DNA from 4 places in the Aeromonas rivipollensis genome. Region 4 is predicted to be linked to each of the others. Evidence: predicted binding sites of a transcription regulator. Region 4 holds the regulator's gene; each other region holds the start of a gene.
What was found. The regulator sigma-54, encoded in region 4, starts transcription at its own class of promoters, with help from an activator protein. The targets are predictions, from matches to a motif close to TGGCACNGTTTTNGCTT.

Region 1 (7,748 bases), 2.0 Mb from region 4:
GCCTGCAGGGGGCGGTGAGCGCGGGCATAGGGGTGAGCCTGCTGCCCGCCCGCTTGCTGCAGCCCGATCAGGTGGCGCTGGTGGACTGGCCGGCGGTGCGCTCGGTGGAGCTGGCCCTGCACCTAGGGGCCGGGGAGAGTGAGCCCCTCAGCCGGCTGTGCGAGGCCCTGATCGCGCTCTGTGACGAGGTGATGGGGCCCAGGTAGGTACAAGCCTGGCCCGAGGCCTCAGGCCAGGGATTGCTTCGGCACCACGGCGAGCCAGACTTCCACCTCGCCGCTGCCGCTATCCGGGTCAAAGGCGTCGCCGTAGCGCTCAAAATCCGGCTTGTTGGCGGATTCCCAGCTGGACCGAGCCAGCCAGTCGAGGGCGGCCTGCCAGGTCTGGGGCAGGGCATCGACATGGCCCAGATGGCGAAAGACCGCATAGGTCTGGGGGGCGATCCGCATCCGGCCCAGGGTTTTGGGCAAGACCTCCAGCGCCGCGACTTCTACCGCGCACATATATTCGCACTCGGTGGCGGTGGCGGCGCAGATGACACCGTAGGCGTGCTCCCCCAGCTGACCCGGCAGGGGGCCAAGGGCGCTGAAGTCGCGCCACTGGCCACCGAAGTCGCCGTGCTGGAAGCTGTGATGGCGGCGCAGGCCGCCAAGCAGCATGGCCTTGCCGGTTTCGAAGCGAACGGGTTCTGACATAGCGCCTCCTGGGTGGGAAGGGAAGGGGTGAAGGGAGAGGGTCGAGAGCAAAGCGTCAGTGCGCCCGGCCTTCCTCGAGCTTGCGCTCATAGTCCCGGCGGACGATGGCGAGCGCCGCCAGGGCGAGATCAGGGGCAATCTGGTTGGTTTCCAGCAGTTCTATCAGATCCACCGCGAGTTTGACCTCGGGCGGTGCATTTTCCAGTGACATCTTGGTTTCTCATGGGGGCAGAGTGGGCGCCATTATACCGCCGCGGGCCGTGAAGACACGCCCCGGTTGCCCGGGGCTTGAAGGGCCTCACATGTGCTGGCGCATCTCCTTGTCGAGCTCTTCGCGCAGGGCCATCAGTTTTTTGGCGTACTGCTGCAAGCTCAGATCCTGCTCGCTCACCGGCTGCCATTGGGGCACAGGGCTCGGCTTGCCGTGCTCGTCCATGGCCACGAAGATGATGATGCAGTGGGTGGTCTTGTGGCGCTGGGGATCAGTGGGGTGGCGGCTGTAGACATCCACCGCCAGGTGCATGCTGGTGGTGCCCGTGTGGATCACCCTGGCGTGCACCTCCACCAGCTGGCCTATCTGGATGGGGCGCAAAAAGCGGATGCCCCCCACATAGACGGTGACGGCATAGCCGCCACACCAGCCGGCGGCGCAGGCGTAGCCGGCCTGATCGATCCACTTCATCACCATGCCGCCATGGACCTTGCCACCGAAGTTGACGTCGGCGGGTTCGGCGAGAAATTGCAGGGTCAGCTCGTGGGGTGGGGTCATATTGTCTCCTCGGTTCATTGCCGGTCACTCTTGCGGTAGGCCTCGGCCTGCTGGCAGGCGGGTACCTTGGAAAAATCGGGGCGCTTGTTGCCCTCGCGCTGGCCGAAGCTGGCAAACTCCTGCTGGCAGCGGGTCGTTTTCCCCCCCTCCTTGATGCAGGCGTCGATGCGCTGCTGTCGACCCTGCACGATCAGCAGTTGCTGGGCGTTGGAACAGGCCCGATCCAGCCCGGCCTGATGGGTTTCCCGATCCTGTTCTATGGCGAGCAGGCCACTGGAGAGGGTGCCACCGAGCAGCAATATGACCATCTTCATCATGCTTTGTCTCCTTGTGGGGGGCGTCCTGTTATGACCAGGGTTATGCCCCCCAGAATGCCCAGTGATGACAATAACAACCGCAGCGACCAGGACTCATCCAACCAGATGATCCCGGCCATGAGCAGGGTCAGCAGCAACAGGCGGGGTAGTGACATCCATTCACCTTGAGTTCAGCGGCGGCGGCCCAGCATGGCAGCTCATGCAAATGAGGAGGCCCCATGAAACAGATGCTGGAGCAATTGATGGGAGCTGGCAAGGGCTGGCTCAACGATGGCGGTGACAGTCGCAAGGCCCAGATGAAGGGCATGGCCCAGGGGGGGCTGGCCGCCGGGGCCATGGCGCTGCTGCTTGGCAACAAGAAGATGCGCAAGTACGGCACCAAGGTGGCGGCGGTGGGCGGGGCGGCCGCCCTCGGCGGGCTGGCCTACAAGCTCTATCAGGACTGGCAGCAGAACCAGAGTGCGCCAGCGGCCGGCACGCCCCATCCCCTCAACGAGCTGGCGGGCGCCGAACTGGATGCCCGCGCCAGCTTGCTGGTGCGCGCCATGGTGGCGGCGGCCCGGGCCGACGGCCACATCGACGGCAACGAGCGCCAGAAGATCCAGCAGTACCTGACCGAGCAGGGCCAACCCGATGCCGCCCGCTGGATTGACGCCGAGCTGGCCCGCCCGCTGGATCCCCAGGCCCTGGCCCGGGAGGTGACCGACATGGAGCAGGCCACCGAGGTCTATCTCGCCTCCCTGCTCGCCGTCGAGGTGGATCACTTCATGGAGCGCGGCTATCTCGACGAGCTGGCCCGTGCCCTCAAGCTCGATGACAACCTGAAAACCAGCATAGAGCGCCAGGTGGCCCAGCTGGGCGCGCCGGGTTGAGCCCCCATTGCCATCAGGATTGTCCACAAGGCCCCGTGATGGGGCCTTGTTGTTGGTGTCACCCGGGTGAACCTCTGCCACAAGGGGATACATTCGGCGCTTCAACTTGGTGCCGGCACCTCCTATGATGGGTTTTTCCCCAGGCCACTGGGGTGAGGTCATCAGCCACAGGCAAGGAGCACCCATTGGAAATACGCAAGGCAACCGAGCTGGATCTCGACGCCATCGTCGAACTGGATCGGCAGATAGGGCAGATCCACTTCGAGCAGGCTCCCGAAGTGTTCTGCCCTCCCTCTTCACAGCAGCGGGCATTTCTGCTGGACGCCATCCAACGGGAGGGGCGGCTGTTTTGTGTCGCCCTGGTGGAGGGATTGGTGGTGGGTTTCTTGAGCGCCCGGCTCGACATCAATGACAGCATTCCGTTTCTTACCAAGCTGCCCGTCTGCCGCATCACGACAGTGGTAGTGGATGAGCACCACAGATCCCGTGGCATCGGCAAGGCGCTGATCGCCCATTGTGATGGCTGGGCCAAGGCCCATGATGCCAGCCAGCTCAAGCTGGAAGTCATGTCATTCAATGACAGGGCCAGGTCGCTTTACGAATCCCTTGGCTTTACCCGGCAGTCTGAAACGTACGCCAGATAGCCCGATGTCCGGTGAATAAACAAGGCCCCGTCATGGGGCCTTGTCGTTGGTGGTCTATTGATGGGGCACGAGCTGCTGGTGGACCAGGGCCGCCAGCCGGGTGAGGGTGGCCTCCAGCGCCGGGCTCCAGGGATGGGCGCTGTTGAGGCGCAGGCAGTGGTTGTGCTGGCCCTGGCTCGAGAACAGGGCCCCGGGGGCCAGTGAGAAACCGCTGGCCAGCGCCTGGGCATAGAGTGCCCGGCTGTCGAGGCGCTCGTCGAATGTCAGCCAGAGGAAGTAGCCGCCATTCGGGGTCGAGATGCGCACCTCGTCCTGGAAGAGGCGCAGCAGGGCCGCCCGCATCTGTTGCTGGCGCTGGGCCAGGGTGTGGCGCAGGCGGCGAAAGTGGGCATCCACCCCGCCCTGGCGCAGCATGTCGGCGAGTGCCAGCTGGCTCGGCACATTGGTGGAGAGGGTCGACATCAGTTGCAGCCGCTGGATGCGCTCGGCATGGGGTCCCGCCACTACCCAGCCGACCCGAAAGCCCGGCGCCAGACACTTGGTCCAGGAGCCGCACAGCAGGCTGTCGCCCCGGGCATCCCAATACTTGATGGGTCTTGGCCGCTCGCGGCCAAAGTAGAGTTCGGCGTAGACGTCGTCCTCCACCAGGGGCACCTCATGGGCGTTGAGCAGCGCCATCAGCCCCTGCTTGTGGCCATCCGGCATGGTGTGGCCGAGGGGGTGCTGGACGTTGCCCATCAGCCAGCACGCCTTGATGGGACGCTGGGCCAGGGCCTCGGTGAGCAGGGCAAGATCGATGCCCACCCCGGGGATCACCGGTATTTCCACCACCTTGAGCTGCAAGCGCTCTATGGCCTGCAGGGCGCCGTAGAAGGTGGGGGACTCCACCACCACCCAGTCCCCGGGTTCGGTCAGCACCTGCAGGCTGAGGGAGAGGGCCTCCATGGCGCCGGTGGTGATGATGATCTCCTGGGGGTCCACCGCCAGGCCGTCGCTGGCGTAACGCTGGGCGATGGCGCGGCGCAGCGCCTCGTTGCCTGGGGGGAGATCTGCCACAGTGCTGAAGGGGTCGAGGCGGCGCATGCAGCTCGCCAGTGCCCGGCCGAGCTGGGGATGGGGGAAGAGGGCGGGATCCGCCACCGCGAGCCCCAGCGGCACCAGCTCCCGGGACTTGCTCGCCTGCAACACCTCGAACACCAGATCGTTGATGTCCACCGAGCCGCTGTAGTGGGCCTGCTGGGCCGCGCTCGCCTGCAGCGGGGAGGTGGCGGCCTTGACGTAGTAGCCGGACTGAGGCCTGGCCAGGATGAGGCCGCGGCTCTCGAGCAACTGGTAGGCCTGCAGCACCGTCATGGGGCTGAGGTCATGGGTCTTGCAGCTCTGGCGGATGGAGGGGATGCGCTCCCCCGGCTGCCAGAGGCCGCTCTCTATCTGCTGCTGCAACAAGGCAGCCAGCTGACCGTAACGGGACATGGTGCGTCCTAACTGTTATAGGTGAATTTCACTATAACTGCATCTGTTATAGGTGTCATGGCACGTGTTGTACTTAACAGGCGAAAACCTGTCTGTTAAATGCAACATAGAGAGTCATGCATGATAAGCCTGGATGATGTGGTCAGCCTCTCCCGAATACAGTTCGGCGCGACGGCGATGTTCCACTTTCTGTTTGTGCCCCTCACCCTGGGGCTGTCCTGGATCCTGGTGATCGCCGAATCCGCCTACGTGATGACCGGCAAGGTGATCTACAAGGACATCACCCGCTTCTGGGGCAAGCTGTTTGGCATCAACTTCGTCATGGGGGTCACTACGGGGATCACCCTGGAGTTCCAGTTCGGGACCAACTGGGCCTACTACTCCCACTATGTCGGCGACATCTTCGGCACTCCGCTGGCGGTGGAGGGGCTGATGGCCTTCTTCCTGGAATCCACCCTGGTCGGCCTCTTCTTCTTCGGCTGGGACAAGCTCTCCCGGGGCCAGCACCTGCTGGTGACGGCGTTGGTGGCGCTCGGCTCCAACCTCTCCGCCCTCTGGATCCTCATCGCCAACGGCTGGATGCAGAACCCGGTCGGCGCCGAGTTCAACCCCATGACGATGCGCATGGAGCTGGTGGACGTGGCGGCGGTGATCTTCAACCCGGTTGCCCAGGTCAAGTTCGTCCACACAGTGGCGGCGGGTTATGTGGCCGCCTCCCTGTTCGTAATGGGGGTGAGCAGCTGGTATCTGCTGCGCCGCATGGAGGTGCGCTTCGCCCTGCGATCCTTCGCCATCGCCTCGGGCTTTGGTCTCGCCGCCATCCTCTCGGTCATCGTACTGGGTGACGAGTCGGGCTATCGCACCGGCGAGGTGCAGAAGGTCAAGCTCGCCGCCATCGAGGCGGAGTGGCATACCGAGCCAGCGCCGGCCTCCTTCACCCTGTTCGGCCTGCCGGATCAGCGCGCCGAGACTACCCACGCCGCGGTCAAGATCCCCTATCTGATGGGCATCATCGCCACCCGCTCCCTGGATGAGCAGGTGACAGGCCTTAAAGATCTCAAGGCCGAGCACGAGGTGCGCATTCGCAGCGGCATGTTGGCCCACGACGCCCTGGAAGCCCTGCGAGCGGATGGTAGCAATGCCGAGGCTCGTGCCACCTTCGAGCGCCACCGCGCCGATCTCGGCTACGGCCTCTTGCTCACCCCCTACGCCAAGGCGATTGGCAAGGCGGACGAGGCGGCCATTGCTAAGGCGGTGGACGACTCCATCCCCCAGGTGGCGCCGCTGTTCTGGAGCTTCAGGCTGATGGTGGGCATAGGGGTGGTGTTGCTGCTGCTCTTTGGTGCCGCCTTCCTGCAACTGTGCCGGGGCCGGCTGGTGCAATCGACCCGACTGCTCAAAGCCCTGTTCTGGAGCATACCGCTGCCCTGGATTGCCATAGAGGCGGGCTGGTTCGTGGCCGAGTTCGGCCGCCAGCCCTGGACCATCAGCGACGTGCTGCCGGTGTCGGCGTCGGTCTCCTTGCTGCAACCGGGCCAACTCTGGTTCAGCCTCATCTCCATCTTCCTCATCTACAGCACGTTGCTGGTGGTGGAGCTGTTCTTGTTGCGTCACGTGATCCGCAAAGGGCCCGCCAGCCTGCAGACGGGTCGTTATCAAGGTGAAGTGTTGAAAAACGGGAGTCCTGTCTGATGGATTACGAAACCCTGAAACTCGTCTGGTGGGGGCTGGTGCTGTTCCTGCTCATCGGCTTCGTGGTGATGGACGGCTTCGATCTCGGGGTCGGCATGCTGTTGCCCGTGGTGGCCAAGAATGACGAGGAGCGGCGGGTGCTGCTCAACAGCGTGGGGCCCGTGTGGGAGGGTAACCAGGTGTGGCTCATCGCCGGTGCCGGCACCCTGTTCGCCGCCTGGCCCCTGGTCTATGCCGCCTCCTTCTCGGCGCTCTATGTGCCTTTCATGTTCCTGCTGTTCGGCCTCTTCCTGCGTCCGGTCGGTTTTGACTATCGCAGCAAGCTGCCGGACCCTGCGTGGCGCCGCTGGTGGGACAGGGCCCTGGTGATGGGGGCCCTGCTGCCGACCCTGGTGTTTGGCGCTACCCTCGGCTTCCTGCTGCAAGGCTTGCCGTTTCGTTTCGACTCGGCCCTTCGCATCCACTATGGCGCCTTCGATTTCAACTGGCCGCTGCTCTTCACCTGCATGGGCACGGCGCTGGCCCTGCTGATGTTGCACGGCAGCAGCTTCCTGCAGTGCAAGACCCAAGGGGTGATAGCACAACGCTGCGCCCGCCACAGCCTCTGGCTCGGGCCCCTGGCGAGTGCTCTGTTTGCCCTCGGCGGCCTCTGGCTCAGCCAGATGCGTGGTTACCGGATAGCCGAGATTGGCGATCTCAACAGCGCCCTGACGCCCCTGATGAAAGAGGTGACGACGGCGCCGGATGGCTGGCTTGGCAACTTCGTGGCGCACCCAGTGCTCTGGGCGGTGCCGGCCCTCGGCCTCTTGCTGCCGCTCTTGAGCACGCTGGCAAGCGCCCTTGGCCGGGCGCGGCTGGCTATCCTTGCCAGCGGTGGTGCCTGCGCCGCCATGATGCTGACCATCGCCATCGCCCTGTTCCCGTTCGTGCTGCCCTCGTCCCTGGATCCGTCGAGCAGCCTGACCCTGTGGGACGGCACCTCCAGCGAGGGCACCCTCTTCATCATGCTGGGCATAGTCGCGGTGCTGATGCCCATCAACATTGGCTACACCCTCTGGGTCTACTGGGTGGCGCGGGGCAAGATGAGTACCGAGCAGGTGCGCGAGCAGGGCCATAGCCTCTACTAACACCGGAATTGAGGAGTCTTCGATATGTGGTATTTCACCTGGATACTGGGGCTGGGGTTTGCGCTGCTGTGCGGCCTGGTCAATCTGCTCTGGCTGGAGGCGCGCTGGGCCGCGGATGAGGATCTCAAGGAACCTTGATCCCCCCTGAAAACGAGAAAG
Region 2 (7,748 bases), 1.2 Mb from region 4:
GACAAGACCCGTCCCGCCCAGCTGGAGATCCTGGGGGAGTGCGAGGCCAGGCTGACCATTCACGAGGGCAAGTACCACCAGGTGAAGCGGATGTTTGCCGCCATCGGCAACAAGGTGACAGGGCTGCATCGTGAGCGGATCGGGGCGCTCTGTCTGGACGACGAGCTGGCACCGGGGGAATACCGGGAGCTGACTGCCGAGGAAGTTGCCCGGTTCTAATCACGCCATCCGACGGCGAACGTTCGCAATGATGTTACCGTGTCCGATTCCCCCGCGACGCGACTAATCGAATCGACAGAACCAATTGAATTTTGTAGGTTCGAATAGCGAAGCCTGTTCGGACGCTCCGGAGGATTGGGCGTAGGTTGGTGCTGAGCGAAGCCCAACATCAACCCCGACTTACCCCGCTCCCAACACCAAGGCGGTGCCCAGAGTGGCCAGCAGGGCGCCGGCCCAGGCGGGCAGGGCAGGGCGCATCCCTGAGTGCCACCACAGCAGGGGCAGCAGTATGACCGGGGTGGTGGAGGAGAGGATGGCCACCATGCCCACGTCCCCCTGGCGCAGGGCGACCAGGATGAGCGTCATCCCCAGCGCCATCGCCAGGAAACCGTTGATGCCTATCATGCCGAGCACCTGGCGGTTGATGGGGTTGTGCGGCATGGCCAGCGGCACCCGCAGCACCCGCAAGGCACAGTGCGCCAGCAGGGCGCTCCCCATGCGGATGCCGGAGGCGCTCACCGCGTCCACGTTGCCAGCCATCATCACCGGCTTGGCGATGATGGCCCCCAGGCTCTGACACAGGGCCGCGGTCAGGCCGAGCGCGATGCCGACGGCGAGGTGGCCTCGCACCTGCTCCCACTCGTTGTGCTGTTGGACCTGCTGCGGGTTGCCACGGCGGCCGAACAGAATGGCGAGCATGACCCCGGCCAGCACCAGCAAGGCCCCCACCAGACGCCAGCCACCGAGTTGTTCCCCAAACAGCCAGAGCCCGAGCAGGGCGGAGAAGAGCGCATGGCAGGAGAACAGCAGGCCGCTGCGCCTGGGCCCCAGCCGGTTCATGCAGGCGAACAGGGCTGTGTCACCGACGAAGATGCCGATGAGCCCCGACAACGCCAGCAGTGGCAGGGCGCTCTCGGTGAGTGTCTGCCAGCCCCCCGTGATCAGGCTGGCGCTGGCCAGCATCAGGCTGACCAGAAACATCCGCCAGCGGCTGTAGGCAAAGGCCCCCAGATGGCGTGCCGGTTTGACGGAAATCAGGGCTGCGACTGCCCATAAACTGGCGGCAGCCAGCGCCAGCCACTCATACCCCATAAAGACCCCTGAAACGGTGAAAATCAGCCGGGCGGATGCCAGCATCGGGCGCCATGGCGGCCTGACTGACCTTCATGCGAGGCGAGGCGAGTCGAGGGGGCCGTCAGGCTATCCTGCGCACCCATGGCCAATATTTGGGAAGAATCCCCTGAAAAAAATAGCCCGAAAGACTCCATCTGCCGGGCAAGCCCGATACAATACGGGGCGTCTTCGGGGATAACAAGCGCGGCATCATGCATTCGTTTTAAGGCGCGCCGCCGGCCTTCCCCCTTCTTGAAATAAAGTGAATTGAACGAGGTTGATGTCATGCTTTACCGTTTCGCCGCCCGGCCAGCCCGTCGCTGGCTCTCTCCCTTGCTGCTCGGACTGATGCTGGCACCGCCGTTGCAGGCGACCACAGTGATGCAGCAGCCTGCGCTCTCTGACAGGCAGACCCTGGTCAAGGGCAACGGCGCCGAACCCGAGTCCCTCGACCCTGCCCAGATCCGCTCCGGTTTCCCGGGGGAGGTGGTGCTGGTGGATTTGTTCGAAGGGCTGGTCAGCGAGGATGGGCAGGGCAGGATAGTGCCGGCGCAGGCCCAGCGCTGGGAGACGCGCGAGGATGGCCTGGTGTGGCGCTTCTTCCTGCGTCCGCAGCTCAAGTGGTCCAACGGCGAGCCGCTCACCGCCCGGGATTTCGTCTACGCCTGGCGGCGTCTGCTGAGCCCGGCACAGGCCTCGCCCTCCGCCGGTCTCTTGCTGGCAACCGGCATCAACAACGCCCAGTCCATCTATGCCGGTGCCCTCGATCTCGATGCCCTGGGGGTGGAGGCCGAGAGCGATCAGATCCTCAAGGTAACCCTGGAGCGGCCCGTGCCCTACTTTCTGCAGCTCATCAGCCAGCGCCCCTTCGTGCCGGTCAACGAGCGGGCCATCACCCAGTTTGGCAAGCAGTGGACCCAGCCTGGCAAGCTGGTCAGCAATGGCCCCTACCGGCTGGTGAACTGGGTGCCGAACGAGCGTATCGAAGCCGAGCGCAATCCCCAGTACTGGGATGATGCCCACACCCGGATCCAGCGGGTGACCTATCTGCCCCTGGCTTCCCAGCACGCGGAGCGGTTGCGCTACGAGGCGGGGGAGATCCAGCTCACCAACAAGGTCGCGCTGGAGTATTACCAGAAGACCATGGAAGAGACCCCGGAGCGGATCTGGGGCCTGCCGCTGCTGGGCACCTACCTCTATACCTTCAACCTGCGCCGCCCCGAGCTGCAGGATGTGCGGGTGCGTCAGGCGCTCTCCATGGCCATAGATCGCCGCCTGCTGACCGAGAAGGTGAGCGGTCAGGGGGAGCGGCCGGCCTGGTCCCTGCTGCCCGGCATGCCGGATTACGAAGAGCTGGGTTCGGCGCTGGCCCTGGAGGACATGCCGACCCGTCTGGCCAGGGCTGCCGCCCTGCTGACGGAGGCGGGCTACAACAGTGCCCACCCCCTCAAGCTGACCCTGACCTACAACACCTCGGAGAACCACAAGAAGCTGGCCCTGGCGGTCGCGGCCATGTGGAAGCCGCTGGGGGTGGAGGTCAGCCTCGACAACATGGAGTGGAATGCCTATCAGGTGGCCAAGGACAGCGGCGACTTCATGTTGGCTCGCTCCTTCTTGTTTGGTGACTATGTCGAGCCCTCGTCCATGCTGGGCAGTTTCCGCTGTCAGGATCCCCAGAACGAGAGCGGCTACTGCAACCCGGCCTTTGATGGCCTGTTGCAGCAGGCCGCGGATACCCTGGATGGTGCCGCCCGGACCGGACTCTACCGCAAGGCCGAACAGCTGCTGATGGAGGAGATGCCCGTCATCCCCGTCTATCACTACAACCAGATGAGGCTGGTGGACCCCGCCCTGCGCGGCTTGCCGAGCAGCAACCTGAAGGGGGCCATCGCCACCAAGGATCTCTACTTCAGCCAGCCATGAGGAGTGTGCGATGAAGATAGCCATCATTTCCGACCTGCACGGCAGCCTGCCTGCCCTGGAGCAGGTGCTGGCGCAGCTTGCCCCCTGGCAGCCGGATCACTATCTGTTGCTGGGGGACCTGCTCAATCACGGCCCGCGCAATCCGGTGCCGGCGGGTTATGATCCTGCCGCCGTGGCGGCGCGGCTCAACCAGCTGGCCCCCCGGATCATGGCGGTGCGGGGCAACTGCGATTCTGAAGTGGATCAGATGCTGCTGCACTTCCCCATCACGGCACCCTACAACCAGTTGCTGGTGGACGGGCGGCGCTGGTTCGTCAGCCATGGTCATCTCTATGAGCCCGAGGCGGTGCCCCTGCCGGCGGGCAGCCTCTTCATCAGCGGCCATACCCACCTGCCCATATTACGACGAGAAGAGCGGCAAGAAGGGGTACTGGTGCTGGTGAACCCGGGATCCATCTGTTTTCCGAGGGGAGAATGGGCGGCCAGCTATGGCCGGTATGAGGATGGCGTCATGAGCATTCATGCCTGCCGCGACGGGGCAAGGATGATGGAACTGGTGCTCTGACAGCAGGGCATCAAGGGAAGGAGAGAGAATTAGGCCTTGATCCCCAGGGAGCGGGTGCCCGAGCGGGTGTTGCCCTTGGCGTCATAGGTCAGGGAGTTGCTGTCTCGCAACTTGCTGAGAAAACTCGCCAGGCGGCGATTGGAGATGATGCTGAGCTCGAGCAACCGACCGTTGAGGTTGTTCTGCTCCTGACAGGCTTCCAGCTTGGCTTGCAGGGCCTGCAACTGGATCGGGAAGGCGCCGAGTTGTTGCTGCAGGTCAGGCAGCTCGGCCAATGTCTTGTCAAGGGTCTCGATGGCCTCAAGCAGTTGCTGCTTGCGCTCGGCCAGCGCTGGCAAGGCCAGAGCCCGGTGTGCCTTGAGCAGGTCAAACTCCTCTGCCAGCAAACCTTGCATCTGGGAGAGGTTGTCGTCCTGGGCGTGCAGCAGCGAAGGCAGTTCCATCATCCCAGCCGTTTGTCCAGATCCGCTTCGAAGCTGAACATCTTCCTGGCCACTGCTTCGCTGTTGACCTTGTATTCCCCACTGGCCACGGCCTTCTTCAGGCTCTCGACGCGGCTCTCGTTACCGGTAGAGGCGGTGTTGAGGGTCTTCTGCATCTGTTGCAATTGCTGCGCCTCACTGGTCAAGGAGACAGAGTCGGTCTTGACGGTCGCCGCGCGATTGCTCTCGGCAGAGGTCGCGGACTTGGTGGCTACACCCTGACTGGTCCCACTGTTTTGCAACCGGCTGTTTGCCAAGTTGTTGATATTGTTGATAGCCATACGGTTTACCTTCGTCTGCTTTGCTGTTCGCTTACCTGTTTATCGGTGACGGCGGTCAGAACTTTAGAAAAAAATTGCTGCATTAATAAAGCAGTCAGAATGTGACCACCACAGAGCCGACGGCACTCACCTGGCCCTGCACCGCTCTGCCCGAACGAATGTTGACGAGCCTGATCATGTCTCCGAAGCTGCCATCTTGCAAGGCTCGGGCCATGGTTTTGATCTGCATGCTGCTGTTTTCCGCACTCAGGGTGACCTGGTCCCCCTTGCAGACCACGCAGACCTGGGTGAGCCTGATTGGCTGGCCCGGCTTGAGTTCACGCTTGCTGCGCACCCCGATGAGGGAGGCCGGGTCGGTGAGATAGTCACCGCGGATCAGGGTCTGATCCTGGTAGGCCAGGGTCAGCATGGATTCGCTCAGTATGTCCCCCTTGGCCACGGGGACCGCGACTGTGACATAGGGTTTCTGGATGCTGACCCGCACCGGGAGGTAGAGATCCCAGGGTTTCTCTCCCTCGCACTTGAGGTAGACGGTGGTGTTGCGGCGGATCTCCATCTTGGCCGGGAGGGAGATAGTCAGCCCCTCTTCGCAGTGGTTCAGGGGGAGGCGCTCATCTATGGTACCGGCGGTCACCTCGGCCTGGGCGTCGAGGGGGACATCCAACTGGTCGAGGACGAATGTCTGTGCCTGCTCCTGCAGATAGTCGGTCACCTCGGATGCCATGGCGTGAGAGAGGCTGCAAAACGGCAGTAAGATGAGGAAAAGTCTATTAATCATTTTTGCTTACCGGTCGATAAGTTGTTCACGAACACCATCGCAGTTAACTATGCTTGCTGCAGATTTCGGTTGTCGAGACATCGATAGTCTGATGCAAGCCAATGTGCATGCACACACAACATGCACGATCAGTGCCAAGCGTTTTTTTAGGGAGTGTTTATGGCGAGTATTCTGGACTCGGTCAACCAACGGACCCAGCTGGTGGGACAAAACCGGTTGGAGCTGCTGCTGTTTCGTCTCAACGGACGTCAAAGATTTGGCATCAACGTATTCAAGGTACGTGAGGTGCTGCAGTGCCCTCCCTTGACCGTCATGCCCAAGCTCAACTCCTGCATTCGCGGTGTGGCGCACATTCGCGGCCAGACCATCTCGGTGATCGATCTCAGCATGGCGATGGGCAAGCGCCCCATCCAGGACATCTCCAAGTGCTTCATCATCATCTCCGAGTACAACAGATCCGTTCAGGGGTTCCTGGTCCATTCGGTCGAGCGCATCATCAACATGAACTGGGAGTCCATACTGCCGCCCCCCAAGGGCGCCGGTCGCATCAACTACATGACGGCGGTGACCGAGGTGGATGGCGAGCTGGTGGAGATCCTGGATGTGGAGCGCATTCTCAACGAGATCTCGCCGGTCTCCACCGAGGTGAGTGCCGAGCTGGTGGAAGCAAGCGTGGAGCGCAATCCCCATGGCCGTCCTGTGCTGGTCGCCGACGACTCTTCGGTGGCGCGCAAGCAGGTACAGCGGGCGCTGGAGGCCATAGGAGTGCAGTGCGTGCTGGCCAAGGATGGACGGGAGGCCCTCAACATGCTGCTGGAGATGGCCAAGCAGGGCCCCATCCTCGATCAGATTGCCCTGGTCATCTCCGACATCGAGATGCCGGAGATGGATGGCTACACCTTCACCGCCGAGATCCGCAACAATCCCAACCTCAAGGATTTGCATGTTATCCTGCACACATCCCTCAGTGGGGTGTTCAATCAGGCCATGGTGCAGAAAGTTGGTGCGAACAACTTCATTGCCAAATTCCAGCCTGATGAATTGGCCAAGGCCGTACAAGGCGCTCTCTAATAAAGAAGAACAACTGCATGAAGACACTTTCGGACGACTTATACAGGCAATTCAGCAATTTTCTGGCGCAGCAGAGCGGCATAGTGCTGGGTGACAACAAACAGTATCTGGTCAAGAGCCGTCTGTCGCCCTTGATGACTCAGTTTGGTATCGAGAGTCTGTCTGAACTGGTGACCCGGGCGATGAACGTGCGTGAACGGGAGCTCAAGATGGCCGTGGTCGATGCCATGACCACCAATGAAACCCTGTGGTTTCGCGATACCTACCCGTTCCAGCTGCTGAGTGACAAGATCTTCCCCGAGCTCGGCAAGAGTGGTCGTCCCATCAAGATCTGGTCTGCGGCCTCCTCCTCCGGGCAGGAGCCTTACTCCATCGCCATGACGGCGCTGGAGCAGCAGGTCAAACGCCCAGGCACCTTGCCGGGCGGGGTGCAGATAGTGGGGACCGACATCTCCAGCACCATGCTCAACCAGTGCAAGGAAGGGGTCTATGACAGCCTGGCACTGGCTCGCGGCCTGTCACCCGAGCGCAAGCGGCTGTTCTTTGAGCCCTGCGGCGACAACAAGATGCGGGTATCGGAGCGTGTCAGAAAATTGACCAGCTTCCGGCCCCTGAATCTGCTGGAGAGCTACAGCCTGCTCGGCAAGTTTGACATCATCTTCTGCCGCAACGTGCTCATCTACTTTGCGCCAGAGGTGAAGTCCAAGATCCTCAACCAGTTCGCCAGCAGCCTCAATCCGGGCGGCTATCTGATGCTGGGGGCCTCGGAGTCCCTGGCGGGCCTCACCGACAAGTTCGAGATGATCCGCTGCAACCCCGGCATCGTCTACAAGGTCAAATAACTCCCCCTCGTCCCTCTTTGGCACACCTCTTGCTAAACATTCGTGAAGCAGGAGGTGCGCTATGGCAATTTCATTCGACAAGGCATTCGGTGTTCACCAGTACACGCTGAGCGTTCGCGCCAAGCGTGCGGAGGTGTTATCGAGCAACATCGCCAACGCGGATACGCCGGGCTTCAAGGCCCGGGACATCAACTTCTCCCAGGCGTTGCAGGATGCCCAGAGCCAGCAAGGGTTCGGGCTGTCCACCACCAGCGAGAAGCATTTCGCCTTGCAGATGGATGCCCCCGGGTCGACCCAGTATCGCAACCCCCTGCAACCGGATACCGGTGACGGCAATACGGTGGATGTGCAACAGGAGCGCAGCGAGTTCCTGCGCAACAGCCTCGAGTACCAGGCTTCCCTCGAATTCATGAATAGCAAGATAAGCGGCCTGCTCAAGGCGTTGAAAGGAGATCAGTAATGAGTTTGTTCAAG
Region 3 (7,748 bases), 1.2 Mb from region 4:
CGAGCCTTGGGTCCGGACTATGGCCTGGTTCAGATCGTTGATGCTGTTGAGCAGGCTGTTCACCCTGTCCGTCTCGTCCCCTATGGTGGAGTTGATGGTGTCGCTCTGCTTGTCGAGCTGGGCGGAGAGGGTGTGGAAGCGATCAACCATGCCGCTGAGCTCGCTCAGGGTGGTCTTGCGCCCCCCCACTTCCGCCGGCGATTCGTTGGCGGTGTGGAAGGCCTTGAAATAGGAGGTGATGGTGGTGCCGACGCTGTTGCTGGCGTCCCCCAGCAGGCTGTCGAGCTGGAACAGCTGATCGTAGCGCGAGCCTGCGGCATGGTAGGCGGAGGTATCGCGGCGCACCTCAGCCTGGGCATAGGCGTTGATGACCCGTTCGCTCACCATGTCGCCCGTGCCCAATCCGACGGAATTGGTGTAGATCAGGGTGCGTTCACGTACATAGCCCTGGCTGTTGACGTTCACTATGTTGTTACTGGTGGTCTGCAGCAGTCGCTGCTGGGCCAATACACCCGAAGTCCCGATTCCAAGCAGATCGCTTGCCATAGCTTACAGCTCCATCTCTGTGTTCCTGGTCGCAGCGTTGCCGGGCATCGAGTAGCCGGCGATGGCATCACTGCGCAACACTTGTTTAAGTTTCCTGGCGTATTGAGGATCGGTGGCATAACCGGCCTGCTGCAGCGCCTCGAAGTAGCCATCCGGGCTGTCCACCTTGGCCAGCGCCCCCTTGTAGCGGGTCCCCGAGGTCAGGAAGTCCACATAGTCGTTGAAGCTCTCTTCAAACGACTCGTAGGAGCGGAACGCGGCCTTCTGGCGCGACGCCACCCCTTGCTCGTACTCCAGGGTGCTCACCACGGCCTTGGGCCCTTCCCAGCGGGGATCGGCCTTGATGCCGAACAGGTTGTGGCTCATCTGCCCTTCCCCATCCTTGATCACCCGCTTGCCCCAGCCGCTCTCAAGGGCGGCCTGGGCCACCAGCACCGCCGGACTCAGTCCCAGCTTGTCCGCCGCCTTCTTGGCCAGCGGCATCAGGCGCTCGACGAACTCCTCCGGACTGTCGAACACCTTGGCGCTCTCATCCAGGGCCGAGGCCCGCGGGCTGCTGCCCATGGGAGGCACGGTGCGATGGGGGCGCCTGGGCAGGTGCAACGGAGACTCGGCCCCAGCCAGCTCACCCTTCATCTCGCTCTTCATTTCGTTATCAGCAAAATCTTTGCCAACTTTGGAGGCCGCGATCAGATCGTTGGAGGCACTGGGGGCTTCATAGGGTTTGTAGACCCGCTCGGTGCGCTGGGGCAGCTTGAGAACCCGGCCGTCGTTATGGGTGAAGGTCTTCTCGGGAGAGAACTGCTTGGCCACCATCTCGGCGATGCCAAGCCCCCCCTTGCTCGACATATCGGAGACCCGCTGCTCATCCAGCATCCCCTCGTAGAACTGGGTGTAGCTGCTGTTCATAGGGTTGTCCTGGGTCAGCACCGAGTTGGCCTGGCGCATCCCCTTGAACAGGGTCTGGGTGAAGATGGACTCGAACTGGCGGGCCGCCGCCATCAATGCCTCTTGCTTCCCTTCCTTGCTGTGGCTCATCTGGCGCAGCTTGTCCAGGTTCTGAACGTCCTGCACCATGCCAAGATTGATACCACTCTGGGTGTCGAACTCTGCCATAACCTTCCTCTTTGCCGCCCGTGGCAACCTCTTGCCGCTCAAGAAATGACTGTATTACCTATTGGCTCTCTGGGCTGGCTGCTGCGCCAGCCCAGAACGCGCCAGGACAGCCTGTTACAAGATGACCAGCTGTCCCTGAATGGCGCCCGCCTGCTGCAGGGCCTCCAGGATCGCCATCAGATCCCCCGGGGCTATCCCCACCTGATTCACCGCCCGCACCAGGTCGTCCAGGGTCGCCCCCGTGTCGAGCTTGAACATGCGCCCCGGATCCTGCTGCACGTTGATGGTGGAGTTGTTGGTGACCGCGGTCTGCCCCCCCGCCAGCGGATTGGGCTGGGAGACCTGCTGGTTCTCGGCGATGGTGACCGTCAGGCCCCCATGGCTGATGGCGGCGGGCCGCAACTTGACCTCGCTGCCGATGACGATGGTGCCGGTGCGCGAGTTGACGATGATCTTGGCGGACTCGGTGGCCGGATCCACTTCCAGGTTTTCGATGGTCGCGAGGTAGGCGACCCGCTGGCTCGGATCCCGCGGGGCAAACACCTTGATGGAGGTGGCGTCCAGCGCCTGGGCGGTGTTGGGGCCCACCAGATCGTTGACCACGTCGGCTACCCGGCGGGCTGTGGTGAAGTCGGGCCGGTTCAGGTTGAAGGTGATGGTGTCCCCCTGGGAGAAGGAATTCGGCACTTCACGCTCCACTGTCGCCCCGTTGGCGATGCGCCCCACTGTCGGGGTATTGACCACCACCTTGGAGCCATCCGCCCCCTCGGCCCCGAGACCACCGACCACCAGACTGCCCTGGGCCACCGCATAGACGCGGCCGTCCAATCCCTTGAGGAAGGTCTGGAGCAGGGTGCCGCCCCGCAGGCTCTTCGCCTCGCCGATGGCGGAGACGGTGACGTCTATGGTCTGGCCCGGCTTGGAGAAGGGGGGCAGATCGGCGTGGATGGCGACCGGCGCTACGTCCTTGATCTTGGGCTTGATGTTGTCCGGCACCTTGATGCCGAAGTTGTTGAGCATGGTCCTGAAGGTCTGCTCGGTGAAGGCGTTGTTCTTCTCGCCCGTGCCGGGCAGGCCCACCACCAGACCGTAGCCGATCAACTGGTTGCTGCGCACCCCTTCCACCGAGCTGAGATCCTTGATGCGGGAGGCGTGCGCCAGCCCGAGCGGCAAGATACAGCACAGCAGGCCGAGCAAACGGAGTCGGTTCATGACATCTCCTAACTAAACCATTCCGGCCCCGGGTCGCCACTGACGACCCGGGTCCCGAGTATTAAATGGGCCACCAGGGACCGTTGAAGAAGCTGGTCAGCCACCCCTGTTCCTGGGTGTTGGCCAGATCGCCGGTGCCGCCGTAATGGATGCGCGCGTTGGCGACCCGCTGGGACGAGACGCTGTTCTCCGAACTCACGTCCTCCGGGCGCACCAGGCCGGTGATGCGGATGTATTCGTTGCCGTTGTTGAGCATGATCCACTTCTCGCCGCGCACCAGCAGGTTGCCGTTCGGCAATACCTTGACCACGCTGACCGAGATGTTGCCCTGCAGGCTGTTGCTCTGATCCGCCTTGGCCTGGCCCTTGAACGCACTGCTCTGGCCGATGGAAGCCGACAGATCATAGGCGCCAGCAGTGACCGGCACCCCGCCCAGAGTGACGGGCTCCAGCTCCATCTTGTTGTCCTTGCCGCTCTGGGTATTGGCCTTCTTCGACGCCGAGGTCGATTCCGCCAGCTCGATGGTGATGATGTCACCCACTCTATGAGCCTTGATGTCCGAGTAGATGCCGTTGACCTGCTCGGGCTGGAAGATGGCCCCGGTGGGGCGCACCGACACCGGCTCCGACTCGCCATACACGGGGGCGAATTCGGGGTCGTCGGGTCTGGCGGTATTGGGGGTGCTGGTACAGCCTGCCAGTGTCAGCAGGCCCAGCATCCATAGGGCTTTCATCATGGGCCTCCGCTTATGTTTCAGGATTAGGTGCGCTGGGTCAGGAAGGACATCATCGAGTCTACTGCCGAGATGACCTTGGAGTTCATCTCATAGACCCGCTGGGCCTGGATCAGGTTCACCAGCTCCTCGGTCACGTTGACGTTGGAGGTCTCCAGCATCCCCTGCTTGATCACCCCCAGCCCGTCCGCACCGGCCGTGCCCTGGATGGGGGCACCGCTCGACTGGGTCTCGAGGAACAAGTTCTCCCCCATGGGTTGCAGGCCGGTCGGGTTGACGAAGTCGGTGGTGTTGATCTGGCCCACCACCTGGGACTGACCATCCCCCTTGAGCTGCACCGACACCTGGCCATCCTCCCCCACCGTCACGCTCTGGGCGTTCTCGGGGATCTGGATCTCCGGCTGCAGCGGGTAGCCGTTGCCCGGCGTCACTATGGTGCCCTCGTCATTGAGGGTGAACTGGCCGTTGCGGGTGTAGGCCGCGCTGCCGTCCGGCAGCTGGATCTCGAAGTAGCCGCGGCCACTTATCATCAGATCCAGGGAGTTGTCCGTGGTCTGGACATTGCCCTGGCTGTGGTTTTTCTGGGTGGCGACCACCTTGGCCCCCGCCCCCAGCATCAGGCCGGAGGGCAGCTCGGTATCCGCCGAAGAGCGACCACCAGGCTGGTTGATGTTCTGATAGAGCAGATCCTCGAAGATGGCGCGGGCCTTCTTGTAGCCCACAGTGCTGGCGTTCGCCAGGTTGTTCGAGGTGACCGAAATGTTGGTCTGCTGGGCATCGAGGCCGGTCTTGCTGATCCAGAGTGCAGGATTCATTTAATACTCCTTGATTAGCTGATACGCAGCAGCTGGGTTTGGGCCTCGTCATTCTCCTCGGCGGTCTTCATGATCTTGACCTGAGTTTCGAACTGACGTTGCAAGCGAATAAGGTTGGTCATCTCGTCGACCACGTTGACGTTGCTCCCCTCGAGGGCGCCAGCCAGCAGGCCGACCTCGGCAGAGGCGGCTTCCTTCTGACCATCCTTGCGGCGAAACAGGCCATCCTGGCCCTTCTCCACCGCATCGCTCGGGGGATTGACCAGCTTGATGCGCTGGAAATCCTCCGGCAGGTTGGCGGCGGCCCCCTCGGGGCGGCCGCTGATGGTGCCATCCCGGTTGATTTCGATCTTCTCCATGGGCAGCGGCAGCACTATGGGCTGGCCCGCGTCATCCACCACGTTGAGCCCGGTGGAGGTCTGCAGATTGCCGGTGGCATTGAGCTGCAGGTTACCCATGCGGGTATAGGCCTCTGCCCCATTGGGATCCTGCACTGCAATCCAGCCCGGGCCGTCAACGGCGACGTCAAGATCCCGCCCCGTGGTCTGCAGCAGGCCGTGCTGCAGGTTCTGACCCGGCCGCTCCGTCATGGCAAACACCCGGGACGGCAGCCCTTCGCCAAACGCCTGCATGCTGCGTGCCTGCTCGAAGTCAGACTTGAAGCCGATGGTGTTGGCATTGGCCAGGTTGTTGCCACGCACAGCCAGGCTGTTCATGTTCTCCTTGGCCCCGGACATGGCGATATAAAGCAGGTGATCCATGGGATCCTCCGTCAAACAGATGACTCTCGCAGGAGAACTGCAAATTGAGTGCCAAGAGGAGTGGGAAGAGCAAAACAAAGGAGGAAAAAGCACCGCATCGGAAACGACAAGGGGCGCATGAGCGCCCCTTGTCACCGCGAAAAACCTTAGCGGATCTGCAGTATGTTCTGCTGCAGTGAGCTGTTCACTTCCAGCGAACGGGAGTTCGCCTGGAAGTTGCGCTGGGCGGTGATGAGGTCCACCAGCTCAGTGGTCAGATCCACGTTGGACTGCTCCAGGGCCGACGACTTGATGGAGCCGAAGGTGCCGGAGTTCGGGGTGCCCGGCAGGGCATCACCGGAGAGCAGGGACTGGCGCCAGGAGGTGTCCCCCACCTGGGTCAGCCCCTGGGAGTTGGCGAACTTGGCCATGGCCACCATGGCCACCTTGACGGTGGTGGCATTGCTGTAGGTCGCCGAGACGATACCGTCCGCCCCGATCTCGACCTTGGTCAACCGGCCGACGGTGGAGCCATCCTGGGTCAATTTGTTGACCTCGAACGGCGAGGCGTACTGGGTCACGGTGCCGAGTTTCAGCTCTATATCCTGGGTGCCATCGGCGCCATTGGTGATGACGCCGGCGCCCGGAGTGCCCAGCGGCTCGGTCTTGATGATGGCCGGCGTGGTGGGGGTCTGCATCTTGCCGGAGGCATCGAAGGTGACGCGAGCACTCAGGGGCGCCTGGCTGACGCCGGTGGCCATGGTAGTGGCAGCACCGCCCACGACGTCGATGGGCTTGTCCCCTTCATACATGTACATGCGCCAGGCCGTCGGGCTAGCAGGCTGGGTCAGGTTCGCAGGATCCGCCTCTTTGACGAAGTACTGGGTAATGGTGTGCGGCTCCCCCAGGGAGTCGTAGACCACGACGGAAGTAGAGGAGGAGTAGGTGCTCGAATCCTTGGGGTCGAACTTGGAGGCATCGGCGGCGCCATTGCCCGCCGCCAGCGGCGAGGCGGTGGACGGCAGGTTGAAGCTGGCCTCTATCTTGGAAGTCTGGACCGGCTCACCGGCCCTGTCCGGGATCTGGATGGGCTTGGTCGCGTTGATGCTCACCGCCTTGGGGGTGCCGTCGGCGTTGATCTCGTACCCCTGCAGGTACCCGCCGGAGTTGCTGACCATGTAGCTGCTTTCGTTGAGCTTGAAGGCGCCGGAGCGGGTGTAGCTGCGATCCAGGTTGGTCAGGCCATCGGAAGTCACGAAGAAGCCGTTGCCCTGGATGGCGAGATCCAGCGCGTTGTTGGTGAATTGCAGCGCCCCCTGATGGAACTGCTGCGCCACCGCTCCCGTCGCCACCCCGTTGCCGACCTGGGTCTTGGCGTTGACGAAGATGGAATTGGCGTAGACGTCGGCGAACTCGGCGCGGGACTCCTTGAAGCCGGTGGTATTGACGTTGGCAATGTTGTTCGCGGTGACGTTCAGGTCTTTTTGAGCCGCATTGATGCCGCTGAGGGCATTGTTGAATGACATGTCTTTCTCCTTAGATCACTGCGTTAGGGGTCGGGGTCGGCGTCGTAGTCGACTTGCCGGTCGTCCCGCCAATTTCCAATACATCGGTCAGATAGATGCCACCCAGTCCCTTGAGCTTGAGGGTGCTGGGGTTGGTGCTGGTACCCAGAGTGACGCTCTCCACCTTGGCATAGGTCAGGGCCGGCACGCTCTCGGACTTGCCATTGACGGTGGCGTGCGCCTCTATCGAATACTTCCCGCTCTTGACGGCATTGCCCGACTTGTCCTTGCCATCCCACTCGAAGGCCACGTTCCCCTTCTGAGCCCCTTCGATGGAGAACTCCTTGATCACCTGACCGCTTTCGTCCTTCACCGTCACCTTGACGTTGCTGCCACCGTCCCCGGTGGCGATGACGCCGGAGAGGGTGCTCCCCTTCTCCAGATAGCCGGTGTTAGAGGGAATGAGCACATTCTGGCCCACCAGGGCCGAGGCCTGCAGCGCCTGGCTGGAGGTCATCAGGCTGTTGAGGCTCTCCATCTGGGTGGAGAGGCTGCTGATCCCCTGGGACGTCGACATCGAGGTCATCTGGGAGAGCATCTGGGCGTTGTCCACCGGCTTGAACGGATCCTGGTAGGAGAGCTGCATGGTCAACAGCTTCAGGAAGGACTCCTGATCCAGCTCCTTCTTCTGGGTCGGGGTGTTGGTGGTATTGGTCTGGGCGGACGACGTCCGGTTGACCCCCAGCAGGCTGTCATAGGTATCTGCCACTTATGATTCCCCCTCTGTCCGGGTTTGCCGGGCGCCGTACAGGTCGAACCCATGGTCGCGGCCATGCAGGCCGTCACTGATCGCTGTCATCTGGGTTCACCTCTATCAGGACTTGCCGAGGCCGAGCGTCTGCTGCAGCATCTTCTTCGCCGCATCCGCCACCTGGACGTTGGTCTGGTAACTGCGGGAGGCGGCTATCATGTCCGCCATCTCCTCCACCATGTTGACGTTGGGCTTGAAGATGAAGCCATCCTTGTCCGCCATGGGGTGATTCGGGTTGTACTCCTTGAGCAGCGGCGCATCGCTCTCGAC
Region 4 (7,748 bases):
CAACCTATCTCCGTGACTGAAGGTCAGGTCGGAGATGGTGATCAGGTCATCGTTCAAACAATTGTCCATCCGGTATAAATGAAGAGCGAATTTTATGGGCTAGTCTAGGTCTAAGCAACAGCAAGGAACAACTATTGAGCGGCTTTGCCCCCCAAATACGCGACAGTTTTATGTAACAACTTGCATCAGCGGCAGAGCGTCCCGCATCCGATTCGCTTATCTCGGCAGACTTTTTTATAATCCCGCAGCAAATTTCGGCCCGGAGCTGTGCCTTTATGTCTGTAAAGCCTGAAAAAGTGTCTGAATTGTTCGATTTCCGTCGCAGTGCCCGCGCGGTGCTGGACATAGAAAAACAAGCCATCGATGGGCTCTACCAGTACCTCGACGAGACCTTCGAGCGTGCCTGCGAGATGGTGCTGCGCTGCGCCGGCAAGATAGTGGTCACCGGCATGGGCAAGTCGGGTCATGTCGGCAACAAGATTGCCGCGACCCTGGCCAGCACCGGCACGCCTGCCTTCTTCCTCCACCCTGGCGAAGCCAGCCACGGGGATCTGGGGATGATCTCCGCCGGAGACCTCATCATCGCCATCTCCAACTCAGGCGAGAGTGACGAGATCCTCGCCCTGCTGCCGGTACTCAAGCGCCGCGGCATTCCGCTCATCTGCATGACCGGCAACTCGGCCTCCACCATGGCCAAGGAGGCCAACGTGCACCTGTGCATCAAGGTGGAGAAAGAGGCCTGCCCGCTGGGTCTGGCCCCGACCTCCAGCACCACGGCGACCCTGGTGATGGGGGACGCCCTGGCCGTGGCCCTGCTGGAAGCTCGCGGTTTCACCGCCGATGACTTCGCGCTCTCCCACCCTGGCGGGTCGCTGGGCAAGCGGCTCTTGCTGCGGGTCGGCGACCTGATGCACAGCGGCGATCTGTTGCCCCGGGTGGGGATAGATGCCACCATCAGCCAGGCGCTGCTGGAAGTGAGCCGCAAGGGCCTCGGCATGACGGCTGTGGTGGATGAACAGGGGCTGCTGGCCGGTCTGTTCACCGACGGTGACTTGCGCCGGATCCTGGATCTGCAGGTGGACATTCACCACACCCCGATCAGCCGCGTAATGACGGCCAATTGTGTTACCGTAGGGCCTGAGATGATGGCGGCCGAGGCCGTCAAACTGATGGAAACCAGAAAGATTAACGGATTGCTGGTGGTGGATGAAGAACGGCGACCACTGGGCGCCTTCAACATGCACGACCTGCTGAGAGCCGGGGTGATTTGATGCAAGACGTACCGACCCTCTATGGTCCGGTGACGCGCGGCCAGTATGAGAAGGCGGCGCAGATCCGCCTGCTGGTGTGCGATGTGGATGGGGTGCTCTCCAATGGCTTCATCTATATGGGCAATAACGGTGAAGAGCTGAAAACCTTCTGCACCCGTGACGGTGCTGGCATGCGTGCCCTGCTCAACGCCGGCATCGAGATTGCCATCATAACGGGGCGCAATTCCCGTATCGTCAGCGATCGGATGAGGGGCCTGGGGGTGCAGCATCTGGTGCAGGGGGCGGATCAGAAGCTGCCCCACTTCGAGGCGCTGCTGGCCAAGCTGGGCCTGATGCCGGAACAGGCCGCCTACATGGGGGACGACACCATCGATCTGCCGGTGATGCAGGCCTGCGGTCTCGGCATAGCGGTGGCGGATGCTCATCCGCTGGTGCTGGCTCGTGCCGATCTGGTGACCCGTCTGGGGGGCGGAGTGGGCGCGGTGCGCGAGGTGTGCGATCTCATCCTGCAGGCGCAGGGCTTGGGCGACTACCAACCCGAGGTCTCGGTATGAACAAGCAGACGTTTCTGTTCGCCCTGCTGTTTCTGGCGGCGCTGGCCGCCTGGCAGTTTGGCGAGATCGAGCTGGCGCCCGAACCGGCTGCCAAGGTAGAGAACTATCAACCGGACTTCACCGCTAGGAATCTGGTCACGACCCGCTTCAACGAGCAGGGCAAACGAACCGAGCGGTTGGAGTCCGAATACGCGGAGTATTACCAGATCCTCGAGCAGGCCACCTTCAACAAGCCGGTGGTCTACATGTTCGATGAGCAGGGGAAGGCCGAATGGAAAGTCACGGCTGAAACCGGGGTGCTCAACACAGATGACAACGTGATACTGCGTGACAAGGTACATCTGGACGGCCTACTGCCGGCGTCTTTCATCTCCACGCTGGATACCCCCTATCTGGAGCTGGATCTGGTGACTCAGGACATGAGAAGCAACCAGCACATCAGCATAGTGGGCCAGGAATTCCAGACCGAAGGCGTTGGCCTGAAGGGCCATCTGGAACGTAAATATTTCGAATTACTGGATAAAGGCCATGCCACTTATTTCAATGAAAAACGTTAATCTGGCCCTCGCGGCCCTGCTGCTGTGCAGTACAGTGAGCGCCAAAGAGTCCGACTTTGCCGAGAAGGTCTATGTGGATGCGGTCAAGCAAGTGGCCGAGATGCAGGACAACCGCATCACCTTCAGCGAAGACGTGCTCATCACTCAGGGCACCATCAAGATTAAGGCCGACAAGGTGGTGGTGATCCGTTCCGGCGATAAAGGGGCCGAGGTGATGACCGCCTATGGCAATCCCGCCACCTTCTTCCAGATCCTGGACAACGGCAAGCCGGTCAATGCCCACGGCAACAGCATTCGCTACGAGCTGAAGAACCGCCTGGTCACCATCACAGGCAACGGTCAGCTCAAGCAGGAAGACAGCCAGGTCACCGGCGATCTCATCCGCTACGACATCGTCAAACAGAAGATGATCGCCGAGAGCAAGGGGCCCACCCAGCGGGTCAAGACGGTGTTCCTGCCGGATCAGGTAGAAAACTTCGACAAACCCGCCGATCAGAAGAAGTAGGAAACAGAAGCCATGGCAGTGTTAAAAGCAACGGGTTTGCAGAAGAGCTACAAGCGCCGCATGGTGGTCAGCGACGTGAGCCTGGAAGTGGGCACCGGCCAGATAGTGGGGCTGCTCGGCCCGAATGGTGCCGGCAAGACCACCTCCTTCTACATGATCGTGGGCCTGGTGCAGCGGGATGCGGGCCTCATCACCATAGATGAGCAGGACATCAGCCTGCAGCCCATGCATATCCGCGCCCGCAATGGCATCGGCTACCTTCCCCAGGAGGCCTCCATCTTCCGGCGCCTGTCGGTGTTCGACAACCTGATGGGGGTCATGCAGACCCGCAAGGGGTTGAGCCGCGAGGAGCGTGAGGATAAGGTCGAGCAGTTGCTGGAAGAGTTCAACATCACCCATATTCGCGACAGCCTGGGTCAGAGCCTGTCTGGCGGGGAGCGGCGGCGGGTCGAGATTGCCCGTGCGCTGGCGGCAGAGCCGCGATTCATCCTGTTGGATGAACCCTTTGCAGGTGTTGATCCTATTTCGGTCATAGACATCAAGAAGATCATCCAGCATCTGAAGGAAAGAGGGCTGGGTGTGCTGATCACGGATCACAACGTCAGAGAGACGCTGGATGTGTGCGAGAAGGCCTATATCGTCAGCCACGGCAAGATGATTGCCGAGGGGGCGCCGGCCGAGATCCTCGCCGATGAGCAGGTCAAGCGCGTCTATTTGGGCGATCAATTCAGTCTATAGTAAGGGGGCACCCCTCATTTTTGTTAGGTGACTGCCTCGCTGAACATAAGGATATCCCGACGTAGATGAAGCCGACATTACAGTTGCGTCTCGGTCAGTCACTGACCATGACGCCACAATTACAACAAGCGATTCGTCTGCTCCAGCTCTCCACCCTGGAACTCCAGCAGGAAATTCAGCAAGCGCTCGATAATAACCCCTTGCTGGAGCAGGAGGAGAATGAAGCGCAGGAAACCAGCCCGATAGAGCCCCAGGACGCCAGTCAACTCGACTCCAGCGACGCCATGGCGCAGGACAAGATGCCGGATGAGCTGCCTGTCGACACCACCTGGGATGAGGTCTACTCCGCCGGTACGGCCCAGAGCGCCGGCCCCATCCATGACGGGGAAGACAGCGTCTATCAGGGAGAAACCACCGAGAACCTGCAGGACTATCTGCTGTGGCAGATGCGACTGACGCCGTTCAGCGATCTGGATGCCGCCATCGCCCTCGCCATCATCGATGCCATCGATGAGTCCGGCTACCTGACCGCCTCTCTCGAAGATATTCAGGCTGCAGTCAGCAGTGAAGAGGTAGAAGTTGAACTGGATGAAGTGGAAGCCGTGCTCAAGCGGGTGCAGCATTTCGATCCGGTTGGCATTGCCGCGCGTTCGGTGCAGGAGTGTCTGCTGATCCAGCTTGGCCAGTACTCGCCGGATCTGCCCTGGCTCAATGAGGCAAGGGAGGTGATTCGCGACCACATGGACCTGCTCGGCAACCGTGACTACCGCACTCTGGCGCGAAAGACCCGGCTCAAGGAGAGCGACCTCAAGGAGGTGCTGGATCTCATCCAGCAGCTGGAGCCGAGACCTGGCAATGGCATCATCCAGAGTGAATCGCAATACGTGATCCCGGACGTCTCAGTGGTCAAGAAGGGGGCAAAGTGGGTGGTTGAGCTCAACCCGGATTCGGCGCCGCGCATCCGTGTCAACGAGGCCTATGCGGCCATGGCACGCAATGCCCGCAGCAGCACTGATACCCAGTTCATTCGCTCCCATTTGCAGGAAGCCAAGTGGTTCATCAAGAGCCTGGAGAGTCGCAATGACACCCTGCTCAAGGTGGCCAGCTGCATCGTCGAGCAACAGCAGGGCTTCTTCGAATACGGGGAAGAGGCCATGAAACCCATGGTACTCAACGACATCGCCGAGGCGGTGGAGATGCACGAGTCGACGATTTCACGGGTGACGACCCAGAAGTACATGCATACGCCCCGTGGCATCTTTGAACTGAAGTTTTTTTTCTCCAGTCATGTCAACACGGAGGGAGGAGGAGAGTGCTCATCGACCGCAATTCGCGCCCTGATCAAGAAGCTGGTGACGGCCGAAAACCCGGCCAAACCGCTTAGTGATAGCAAGATCGCGGATTTGCTGGCCGAACAGGGTATTATGGTGGCGAGACGCACGATCGCAAAGTACCGTGAATCCTTGTTGATCCCGCCATCCAATCAGCGCAAACGCCTGGTTTAGGCAAACAAAAGGAAGACGTTATGCAAATTAACCTGACCGGACACCATGTCGAGATTACCGAAGCTCTGCGTGATTATGTGAATAACAAATTTGCCAAACTCGAGCGTCACTTTGACCATATCAACAACGTACATGTGGTGTTGAGCGTCGAAAAACTGAACCAGATCGCCGAAGCCAAGCTGCACGTCAGCGGGGGAGAGGTGTTCGCCAATTCGCAGCATGCCGACATGTATGCGGCGATTGATACCCTGCTGGATAAACTGGATCGGCAGATCATCAAGCACAAAGATAAGTTAAATCAAAAATAACTATGCAACTTGAACACATACTGAGTCGGGACTGCACCAAGAGTGCGGTCCCTTGTACCAGCAAGAAACGCGCCCTCGAGATCATCAGTGAGCTGGCCGCAGAGCGCCTCGGTGCCTCCCGCCAGGTACTGTTTGAAAGCCTGCTGGCGCGGGAAAAGATGGGCAGTACCGGGATCGGTGCCGGTATCGCCATTCCCCATGGCCGGATCGACGACGCCTTTGCGCCGACGGCCGTGCTGATGACCTTCTCCGAACCCATCCCTTTCGACTCTATCGACAATCAACCGGTTGACCTGCTCTTTGCATTGCTGGTGCCGGAAAGCGAGTGCAAGCAGCATCTCAAGACCCTTTCCCTGATGGCATCCAAGCTGGGTGACAAGGCCGTCTGCCGCCAGTTGCGCCAGGCGACCAGCGACGAAGAACTCTATCAGATCATGACCTCGGCCTGATGCCGGGTCTGACGAAGCCACGTTGGCGTGAGGGGACAAGATGCAGTTAATAGTGGTAAGCGGTCGTTCGGGCTCCGGTAAGACGGTGGCCCTGAGGGTGCTGGAGGATCTGGGTTACTACTGCGTGGATAACCTGCCGGTCAACCTGCTGCCCCAGCTGATCGTCTCGGTGGAGAGCCAGTATGACAAGCTGGCGGTCAGCATAGACGTGCGCAACCTGCCGACCCAGCCAGACAAGCTGGACAACCTGCTGACCCAGGTGCGCAACGAGGGGCGGGTGGAGTTCTCCAGCTTCTTCTTCGATGCGGACAACGGGACCCTGCTCAAGCGCTATGGCGAGAGCCGCCGGCTGCACCCCCTGTCTCGCAAACAGCTGTCGCTGGATGAGGCGATTCGGGAAGAGACTCACCTGCTGGCGCCCCTCTCCTCGACCGCCGATCTGCGCATCGATACCACCAACCTCAGCATTCACGACCTCAGCGAGCTCATCAAGACCCGGGTGCTCGGCAAGAAAGAGAACGAGCTGGTGCTGGTGTTCGAGTCGTTCGGCTTCAAATACGGCATCCCCAAGGATGCGGACTTCGTGTTCGATGCCCGTTTCCTGCCCAACCCCCACTGGATCCCGGAGCTCAAGCCCTTTACCGGTCAGGATGAGCCAGTGGCCAACTACCTCTCGGCCCAGGCGGACGTGATGCTGTTCATCCAGCAGATAGAGAACATGCTGGTGACCTGGTTGCCTCACCTGGAGCGCAACAATCGCAGCTATGTGACCGTCGGCATAGGTTGTACCGGCGGACAGCATCGTTCGGTGTTCATCGCCGAGCGGCTGGCCAGCACCTTCCGACTGCTTGGCAAGAACGTGCAGATCCGTCACCGCACGCTGGACAAGCGCTCCCCCCAAGCCTGACAGACCCACAGGATGTTCAGATGACAGTTTCCGCCTCGGTAGAAGTCAAAAACAAGCTGGGAATCCATGCCAGACCTGCCATGATGCTGTTTGAGCTGGTGCAGGGGTTCGATGCCCATGTGCTGCTGCGCAACGAGGACGGCATCGAAGCCGATGCGGACAGCGTGATCGGCCTGCTGATGCTGGACTCCGCTCAGGGCAAGCAGGTGGAGGTGCAGGTCGAGGGCCCCGAAGAAGTGGAAGCCCTGGCCGCCGTGGTGGCGCTGTTCACCTCGGGCTTCAACGAGGAGTGAGCAGCGCCTCCCTTGCCGTCATGATCCGGCGCGCGCCAGCGCCTTGAAGCCGCAAAAATCCCGACAAGCCAGCAGATTCCTGCTGGCTTTTTCGTTCATCAGCGCCAGAAACAGATCGTAGAGCCCCATCGCCTCCTCGTAGTCCGCCTTGCTGATGGCGAGCACGAAGATGAGGGTGGCGGTCTCGCCATTGCCCCAGTCGATCCCCTGAGGGGCCAGCACTGTATAGACCAGGGTGCGGCGGGCCAGCAGGCCGAGGGAGTGGGGCAGGGCTATGCCCTCTCCCAGCAGGGTGGAGACGATGCGCTCCCGCTCTTGCAACGATCCCCTGAATCCCGGCTCCACCAGCTGCTCGGACTCCAGCTGGTCACAGATGCGGCCAAACAGCTGCGCCTGGCTGAGCGGCTCTGTGACCACCATGAAGTGGTCCGCATCGAAGTACTTGTCCAGCAGGTAGGGGCGGGTGCGATCGATCAGCACCAGCTTGCCGAGCTGCTCCAGCTGATACTGGGTCGGGAAGGGGGTGACCTGTACCACGGGGGCGTTCTTCTCGCTCACCTTGAGGGTGCTGATGACAAAGTCCTGCTCGATGTGCGCCAGCCCCTCGTAATCCCGCACCGACTCCAGGCTGGTCAGCTGCAGCTGGGGGTATTCCCGCCGG

Region 1: a site for sigma-54 is predicted at 4,829-4,845, ahead of WIR04_RS13385 (cytochrome ubiquinol oxidase subunit I). Genes of this name have one in related genera too.
Region 2: a site for sigma-54 is predicted at 5,482-5,498, ahead of flgA (flagellar basal body P-ring formation chaperone FlgA). Genes of this name have one in related genera too.
Region 3: a site for sigma-54 is predicted at 5,221-5,237, ahead of flgF (flagellar basal-body rod protein FlgF). Genes of this name have one in related genera too.

Annotation. Positions count from the first base shown of each region.
Region 1 covers NZ_CP149130.1:2,982,375-2,990,122, reverse strand. Annotated here, with positions in the region: gene WIR04_RS13425 (LysR family transcriptional regulator) at 1-206, shown strand, start outside; gene WIR04_RS13420 (GyrI-like domain-containing protein) at 228-695, opposite strand; gene rsmS (pleiotropic regulatory protein RsmS) at 751-906, opposite strand; gene WIR04_RS13410 (acyl-CoA thioesterase) at 994-1,464, opposite strand; gene WIR04_RS13405 (hypothetical protein) at 1,479-1,778, opposite strand; gene WIR04_RS13400 (tellurite resistance TerB family protein) at 2,000-2,653, shown strand; gene WIR04_RS13395 (GNAT family N-acetyltransferase) at 2,839-3,297, shown strand; gene WIR04_RS13390 (PLP-dependent aminotransferase family protein) at 3,352-4,770, opposite strand; gene WIR04_RS13385 (cytochrome ubiquinol oxidase subunit I) at 4,891-6,462, shown strand; gene cydB (cytochrome d ubiquinol oxidase subunit II) at 6,462-7,589, shown strand; gene cydX (cytochrome bd-I oxidase subunit CydX) at 7,614-7,727, shown strand.
Region 2 covers NZ_CP149130.1:1,590,433-1,598,180, forward strand. Annotated here, with positions in the region: gene rsuA (16S rRNA pseudouridine(516) synthase RsuA) at 1-219, shown strand, start outside; gene WIR04_RS07280 (DMT family transporter) at 400-1,311, opposite strand; gene WIR04_RS07285 (peptide ABC transporter substrate-binding protein) at 1,618-3,255, shown strand; gene yfcE (phosphodiesterase) at 3,266-3,820, shown strand; gene WIR04_RS07295 (flagellar protein FlgN) at 3,850-4,266, opposite strand; gene flgM (flagellar biosynthesis anti-sigma factor FlgM) at 4,263-4,583, opposite strand; gene flgA (flagellar basal body P-ring formation chaperone FlgA) at 4,678-5,283, opposite strand; gene WIR04_RS07310 (chemotaxis protein CheV) at 5,521-6,432, shown strand; gene WIR04_RS07315 (CheR family methyltransferase) at 6,450-7,274, shown strand; gene flgB (flagellar basal body rod protein FlgB) at 7,336-7,734, shown strand; gene flgC (flagellar basal body rod protein FlgC) at 7,734-7,748, shown strand, end outside.
Region 3 covers NZ_CP149130.1:1,598,379-1,606,126, reverse strand. Annotated here, with positions in the region: gene WIR04_RS07365 (FlgK family flagellar hook-associated protein) at 1-546, opposite strand, end outside; gene flgJ (flagellar assembly peptidoglycan hydrolase FlgJ) at 550-1,662, opposite strand; gene WIR04_RS07355 (flagellar basal body P-ring protein FlgI) at 1,777-2,874, opposite strand; gene flgH (flagellar basal body L-ring protein FlgH) at 2,936-3,607, opposite strand; gene flgG (flagellar basal-body rod protein FlgG) at 3,634-4,422, opposite strand; gene flgF (flagellar basal-body rod protein FlgF) at 4,437-5,183, opposite strand; gene flgE (flagellar hook protein FlgE) at 5,330-6,688, opposite strand; gene WIR04_RS07330 (flagellar hook assembly protein FlgD) at 6,699-7,436, opposite strand; gene flgC (flagellar basal body rod protein FlgC) at 7,542-7,748, opposite strand, start outside.
Region 4 covers NZ_CP149130.1:396,502-404,249, forward strand. Annotated here, with positions in the region: gene mlaF (phospholipid ABC transporter ATP-binding protein MlaF) at 1-69, opposite strand, end outside; gene WIR04_RS01805 (KpsF/GutQ family sugar-phosphate isomerase) at 276-1,271, shown strand; gene kdsC (3-deoxy-manno-octulosonate-8-phosphatase KdsC) at 1,271-1,825, shown strand; gene lptC (LPS export ABC transporter periplasmic protein LptC) at 1,822-2,382, shown strand; gene lptA (lipopolysaccharide transport periplasmic protein LptA) at 2,369-2,887, shown strand; gene lptB (LPS export ABC transporter ATP-binding protein) at 2,900-3,625, shown strand; gene WIR04_RS01830 (RNA polymerase factor sigma-54) at 3,691-5,130, shown strand; gene hpf (ribosome hibernation promoting factor) at 5,151-5,438, shown strand; gene ptsN (PTS IIA-like nitrogen regulatory protein PtsN) at 5,441-5,887, shown strand; gene rapZ (RNase adapter RapZ) at 5,928-6,794, shown strand; gene npr (PTS phosphocarrier protein NPr) at 6,815-7,087, shown strand; gene WIR04_RS01855 (BglG family transcription antiterminator) at 7,106-7,748, opposite strand, start outside.